2 regions of the Enterobacter sp. SA197 genome follow, and region 2 is predicted to be linked to the other one. Evidence: predicted binding sites of a transcription regulator. Region 2 holds the regulator's gene; the other holds the start of a gene.
What was found. Region 2 encodes sigma-54, which starts transcription at its own class of promoters, with help from an activator protein. Its sites were predicted from a motif close to GTTGGCACANNTTTCGCTNT; they were not measured.
Positions count from the first base shown of each region.

Region 1: M1D91_RS06935 (amino acid ABC transporter substrate-binding protein) is a predicted target of sigma-54. The motif match lies at 1,671-1,690, and genes of this name have one in related genera.

Region 1 is NZ_CP096393.1:1,527,821-1,531,276, forward strand. It holds gene gltJ (glutamate/aspartate ABC transporter permease GltJ) at 1-298, opposite strand, end outside; gene M1D91_RS06935 (amino acid ABC transporter substrate-binding protein) at 457-1,392, opposite strand; gene lnt (apolipoprotein N-acyltransferase) at 1,753-3,294, opposite strand; gene corC (CNNM family magnesium/cobalt transport protein CorC) at 3,300-3,456, opposite strand, start outside.
Region 2 is NZ_CP096393.1:4,429,914-4,433,369, reverse strand. It holds gene ptsN (PTS IIA-like nitrogen regulatory protein PtsN) at 1-141, opposite strand, end outside; gene hpf (ribosome hibernation promoting factor) at 223-510, opposite strand; gene rpoN (RNA polymerase factor sigma-54) at 533-1,966, opposite strand; gene lptB (LPS export ABC transporter ATP-binding protein) at 2,015-2,740, opposite strand; gene lptA (lipopolysaccharide ABC transporter substrate-binding protein LptA) at 2,747-3,307, opposite strand; gene lptC (LPS export ABC transporter periplasmic protein LptC) at 3,276-3,456, opposite strand, start outside.

The DNA of each region.
Region 1 (3,456 bases), 2.1 Mb from region 2:
ACCACATGCCAAGATCTTCCGGCAAGAGTTCAGGTACAACCAGATACCAGGTAAAGAACTGCACGATAAGCGGAACGTTACGAAACAGTTCCACGTAAAGCGTACCAATACCGGATAAAAAACGGTTAGGAACGGTGCGCAGGATGCCAAACAGTGAGCCAACCAGAAAAGCGATAATCCAGGCGGTGATCGACAGGGCGATCGTCACCTGAAAGCCGCTCCACAGCCAGCCAAGATAGGTGGTGTTGCCGAACGGGGCTTGTTGCAGGAAAATTCCCCAGTTCCAGTCTATTGACATAAATCTACTCCGGAAAAAAAGGGTAGCAGCGCTACCCTCGAAGATTGTGTGAAGAGCCTGAGTTCGCGCTGAATGGGGAACGACCATTCAGCGTATAGTCTGTCCGTGCTGCTTCGACAATCGAGAGGGCAGGGTAAACCCGCCCCTAATCGTTTTAATTAGTTCAGCGCTTTATCATTGGGTTCTTTGAACAGGGCTTTCATCTCGTCAGAGAGATCAAAGTTCAGGTTCAGGTTTTTCGGTGGGATGGGGTTTTTAAACCACTTATCAAACCATTTTTCCGCTTCGCCTGAGGTTTGTACCTGGGCGATAGTGTCATCCATCAGCTTCTTAAACTCGGTATCCCCTTTACGCAGCATACAGCCGTAGGCTTCCTGCGACTGTGGTTTACCCACGATGTCCCAGTTATCGGCTTTTTTAGCCTTCGCACGTTCACCTGCTAACAGAGCATCGTCCATCATGAACGCAACAGCACGACCGCTTTCCAGCGTACGGAAGGAATCACCGTGGTCTTTGGCACTGATGATTCGCATGTCCATTTTCTGCTCATCGTTCAGTTTATGCAGTAACACTTCGGAAGTGGTTCCTGACGTCACGACAACAGCTTTGCCCTTCAGATCCGGGAAATCTTTGATGTCGCCACCTTTTTTGGTCAGCAGGCGCGTACCAACCACGAAAATCGTGTCAGAGAAGGCGGCTTGCTTCTGGCGCTCGAGGTTGTTGGTGGTGGAACCACACTCGAAGTCAAAGGTACCGTTCTGCAGCAGCGGAATACGGTTTTGTGAGGTAATAGGGATCAGTTTGACCTGCAAATCCGGCTTGTTGAGCTTCTTCTTCACCGCTTCAACAATGGCGTTGGAGTAGTCCTGAGAATAACCCACGACTTTTTGTTCATTGTTGTAATAGGAGAACGGTACGGAGGATTCACGGTGTCCGACCACAATCACACCGTTTTTGGCAATTTTTTCCAGCGTCGCCCCTTGCGCTGCCGGCGTAGCTGCGGCATCGGCTGGTTTCGCTTCATCGGCGGCATGTGCGAGACCGGCAGACATTCCCATTACCAGCATTGCGGTGGCCAGTTTACGTAATTGCATATCCAACTCCTTTATCGTCGCGCCAGAGACGCATTGATACCCATTGTGAGTGTTGTGTTTGTTATATCCTGCTGCAAATGCGTGCAGTGTAGTCTGCGTTTGTTAGCATTTAGTTTGGCTTAATGTAAAGATTTTGCTGCGTTATTGTTTGTTTTTGCGAAGTGCACCGCACCGTTTAAAGGCAAAAATCTTCCATTGCACCGTTTTGGTGCTCATCATGATCCGTTATGGTGCGAGACAGTTGCGCATCCATAAAATTTCCCAGGGTCAGGATGAATAAAGCAATTGATGTGCCAGAAATGGATTCTGACGAGTCAGAGGCGGAGAAAGCCCTCATCATAAAGAGAGGGCTGAAGAGAATTATTTCGAGCGGCGTTGTCGCAGACTCATAATGAGCGCGCCAAAGCCCAGCAGCGCGGTGATTACCCACATCGGCCAGTTCCCCATGCGGGCATAGGGTGTCAGGCCTGAGGTAGGCGTCACGGTGGTAGTCAAAACCTGGCGGGTGAATTGCGGAAGCATCGCCTGAATCGCACCCGTGGGACCAATCACCGCCGTGATGCCGTTATTGGTACTGCGTAACAACGGGCGAGCCAGCTCCAGCGAGCGCATGCGTGCCATCTGGAAGTGTTGCCACGGGCCGATAGATTTACCGAACCAGGCGTCATTAGAAATAGTCAGCAGGAAATCCGTGTCAGGACGGAAGTTATCCCGCACCTGTTCGCCAAGGATAATCTCGTAGCAGATAGCCGGGGTCAGTTTAAAGCCATGTGCCATTAACTGGGGCTGAACATAGGGGCCACGGCTGAATGATGACATCGGCAGGTCAAAAAAGGGTGCCAGCGGGCGCAGGATGCTCTCAAGGGGCACAAATTCTCCAAAAGGCACAAGATGGTTCTTGTTGTAACGGTCGCTGGAGTTGTAGCTGTAAGGGTTGCCTTTGCCGAGCGTGATAATCGTATTATAGGTATCGTAACGGTTTTGCTGGTTAAGACGCGCATCAACAATGCCGGTGATGAGTGAACTGTTATTTGACTGCATCAGTCCGTCAATCATGCCCAGATAGCGCTGCTGGTTAATTTCCAGATCGGAAATCGCCGATTCCGGCCAGATGATCAACTGTGACTTACCCATCACGGATTCACTGGCGTTAAGGTAAATCTTTAATGTATCCAGCAGTTGTCTTTCATCCCACTTAACCGACTGGGGGATGTTGCCCTGTACCAGCGAGACCTGCGTTGCTCTCTCCGGCAGCAGTTGATACCACTGGATGTAACGCAACGGGAAGGGGAGCGCAAAAAGCACCAGTGCGGCAACCAGTGGACGCCAGGAACGCGTAGTGGCGGCCAGTACCAGCAATCCACTGACCACCATCAGTAAGAACGTAATCGCATCGACGCCCATTACCGGAGCAAGCCCCTTCAGTGGACCATCAATCTGGCTATAACCAAACTGGAGCCACGGGAAGCCCGTCAGTATCCAGCCGCGCAGAAACTCACTGAGCTGCCACACCACGGGCGCTGCAACAGCAAGCCGTATCCAGGTCGTTGCAGGCCATAGGCGCGACAGCACCCCCGCAAATAAGCCCGTGTACAGGGAGAGATAAGCGGCAAGCAACACGACGAGGAAGACGTTGACCGGACCCGGCATACCGCCAAACTGCGCAATGCTGACATAAACCCAATGTACCCCGGAACCAAAAAGGCCCATCCCCCAGGCGTAGCCAATTGCGGCGGCCTGAAGCGGGCGGCGGTTAAGGGTAAGGGCTTGCAGTCCCATCAGGGAGATCAGTGCGGCAGGCCAGATATCATAAGGAGAAAAAGCCAGCGTTCCGCTGGCTCCGAATAGCAGCGCCAGCAGCATTCTAACGCGCTGGCGTTCAAACAAGGGGGCAAATGCCATTTAGGTTATTCGTCCAGTTTCGGTTCGGGGGAATCGTCCGGTATTTTGACATGAACCTGAATAATACGTCGACTGTCGGCCATAGCGACCTTGAATTGGTAACCATCTATATCAATGGATTCGCCACGTGCAGGAAGATGACCAAACGCCTGCATCACCAGC
Region 2 (3,456 bases):
GGGCGGCAGACTCAGCTGTTTTGCGGCAAGTTCACTGATTATCTCCAGGGCACGTTTTTTGCTCTGGCAGTGAACGCCACTTCGGGTACATTCCTGGTTAAGGACATTGCTCAGTTGGAGAGCGGAATCGTTATTCATCATAATTTCACCTAAGCGTCGTCGGAGATAAGCCCCCGACCGGGTTGCGGTAGGGGGCTACGCGCCAGACGACCGCCCGGACAATTAGTGTTGTTTCAGTTTATCTTTATGTTTTGTCAGCTGACGCGCCAGTTTATCAATTAAACCGTCGATGGCAGCGTACATATCCTGACCTTCCGCACTGGCGTGAATTTCACCACCATTGACATGCAAAGTCGCATCCGAGGTATGAGTCACTTTCTCCACTTTCAACACAATATAGACCTGATTAATCCTCTCGAAGTATTGTTCGAGTTTCGCGAATTTGGTGTTAACAAAGTCACGCAGGGCTTCGGTGATCTCGACGTTTTGTCCTGTGATGTTAAGCTGCATAGTGTCTTCCTTATCGGTTGGGTCAGACCAGCTGTTTACGCTGATTTGACGGCGGAATGGATAAAGACTCTCGGTATTTTGCAACGGTTCGCCGCGCTACCATGATACCTTGATCGGACAGCATGGAGGTTAATTTGCTGTCGCTCAATGGTTTCGCAGGATTCTCTGCGGCGATTAATTTCTTCACCAGTGCACGTATGGCCGTTGAGGAGGCTTCCCCTCCGCCTTCGGTACTCACGTGACTGGAGAAAAAATACTTGAGTTCAAAAATACCCCGTGGACTATGAAGGTATTTCTGAGTTGTGACACGGGAGATGGTCGATTCATGCATCTCCACCGCCTGGGCAATATCAGCCAGCACCATGGGTTTCATGAACTCTTCTCCCTGTTCGAAGAAGGCTTGCTGCTGTTCGACGATACAGCGACTGACCCGTAACAGAGTATCGTTACGGCTCTCCAGGCTCTTTATAAGCCACTTGGCATCCTGCAAATTACTGCGAATAAACTGGGTATCCGCATCGTTTCGTGCCCCACCACACATGGCGGCATAGTGCTGGTTAATTTGCAGACGCGGAATACTGTCGGCGTTCAGTTCGACGACCCAGCGCGTATTATGTTTGCGAACCAGCACATCCGGAATGACATACTCAGGTTCCCCTGTCTGGATCGACTGACCTGGACGCGGATCGAGCGACTGAATCAGATTCACCGCTTCTTTCAGTACGTCCTCTTTCAGGCGAGTGACACGCATCAGGGTGCGGAAGTCATGGTTCGCAAGCAGATCAAGGTGATTGCTGATAATGAGCTGAGCTTCCTCGCGCCACGGTGTCTCTTTTGCAAACTGGGAAAGCTGGATAAGCAGGCAGTCACGCAGATCTTTTGCCGCTACCCCTACCGGGTCGAAACGCTGAATGCGCTTAAGTACCGCTTCGACTTCATCAAGGCCTATGTCCTCGTCGCCCATACTGTCGAGGATATCTTCCAGTGACACGGTCAGGTAGCCAGTGTCATCTACGGCATCGACAATCGATGTTGCGATGGCCCGGTCTGTGTCTGAAAAGGGGGTGAGCTCCACCTGCCACATCAGGTAATCCTGCAATGACTGCGTGGTTTCACCCTGATAAACCGGTAATTCATCGTCAATGTAATCGGTACTGCTGCCGGAAGGTGTGCCCGCCGTGTAAATCTCATCCCAACTGGCGTCGAGGGGCAATTCGTCGGGCATCTCTTTTTGTTCGAGTGCGTCTACGGTGTCGAGACTTTCGTTATCCTGAGACTGTTGTGTATCCACTTCTTCATGAAGATCGGTTTGTTCCAGCAATGGGTTACTCTCCAGCGCCTGCTGAAGTTCTTGCTGAAGTTCCAACGTAGACAGCTGTAACAGACGAATAGCCTGTTGCAGCTGCGGCGTCATGGCCAGCTGTTGGCTAAGCCTTAATTGCAAACCTTGCTTCATATTCAGAGCAGTCTTCTCCGACTAAACACGTCAATAAACTCTACCCTATCAGAGTCTGAAGTCTTCCCCAAGATATACGCGCTTAACGTGTTCGTCTTCAAGGATTTGCTGCGGCGTACCGTGGGCGATTAAGTGGCCCTGGCTTACGATATAAGCACGCTCACAGACCGCCAGAGTTTCTCGTACGTTATGGTCGGTAATTAACACGCCGAGCCCACTATCACGCAAATGCTCGATAATGCGTTTGATATCAATAACGGAAATCGGGTCGACGCCTGCAAACGGCTCATCCAGCAGAATAAATTTAGGATTGGCCGCCAGTGCGCGGGCGATCTCTACGCGACGACGCTCACCGCCGGATAATGCCTGCCCCAGGTTATTGCGAAGGTGCTCAATGTGGAACTCTTCCATCAGCTCATTGGCTCTGTCCATACGCTGTTCTGCGCTGAGATCATCGCGAATTTGCAGCACTGCCATCAGATTATCGAAGACACTGAGGCGGCGGAAAATAGACGCCTCCTGAGGCAGATAGCCAATACCGCGACGCGCGCGCGCATGCAGCGGTAACAGGCTTATGTCTTCATCATCGATAATGATGTTGCCAGCATCCCGCGGCACAATACCCACGACCATGTAAAAGGTGGTGGTTTTACCCGCCCCGTTCGGGCCAAGCAGGCCAACAATTTCACCTGAATTCACGGTCAGGCTCACGTCTTCCACAACACGGCGGCCTTTATAGGCCTTAGCGAGATTCTTTGCAGTTAATGTTGCCATAACGAATTAATTACTCTTTTTTTGCGCCGGGGCCGGATTCTGATTGTTGCTCTTATCCTGCAACTGAGACGGTACCAGAACCGTTGTCACGCGTTTACCTTTCTCGCTAAACGCCTGCATTTTTTGTTCTTTCACCAGATAGGTGATTTTGTCGCCTTTAATGTTGCTATCAAGCTGCTCGAGATAAGCATTACCCGTCAGAATCACAAAGTCTTTTTCCAGTTCGTAATGCATCTGCGAGGCATGGCCTTTCACGGGTTTGCCATTGTCCTGCAACTGATAAAAGGTGGCAGGGTTGCCGAAGCCATCAATGACCTCTTTACCTTGCTGTCCACCGGGCCGGGTCACCACCACTTTATCGGCGTTGATCTTGATAGTACCCTGGGTGACGATAACATTACCGGTAAAGGTCACCACATTGCCTTGCATGTCCAGCGACTGTTGGTCCGAGTCGATGTGAATAGGTTGATCGGTGTCGCCGGTCACTGCCAGCGCCGGTAGGCTGGCAGCAAAGAGGGCACTGGCCAGGACAACATTAAGGCTGAGTTTGTTTGTTTTGAATTTCATATGAGCTTCTAACCTTTTCAATCAGCTCTGCGGTTTTGCTGCGTAAGTTGCCGCGCATTTTCAGGCCGGTGGAATTAAATGTTGTTCCGTATAACGTCACCTGGTCATCGGAGGTCACATCCTGCGTGACCAGATTTATCTGGGCGTTA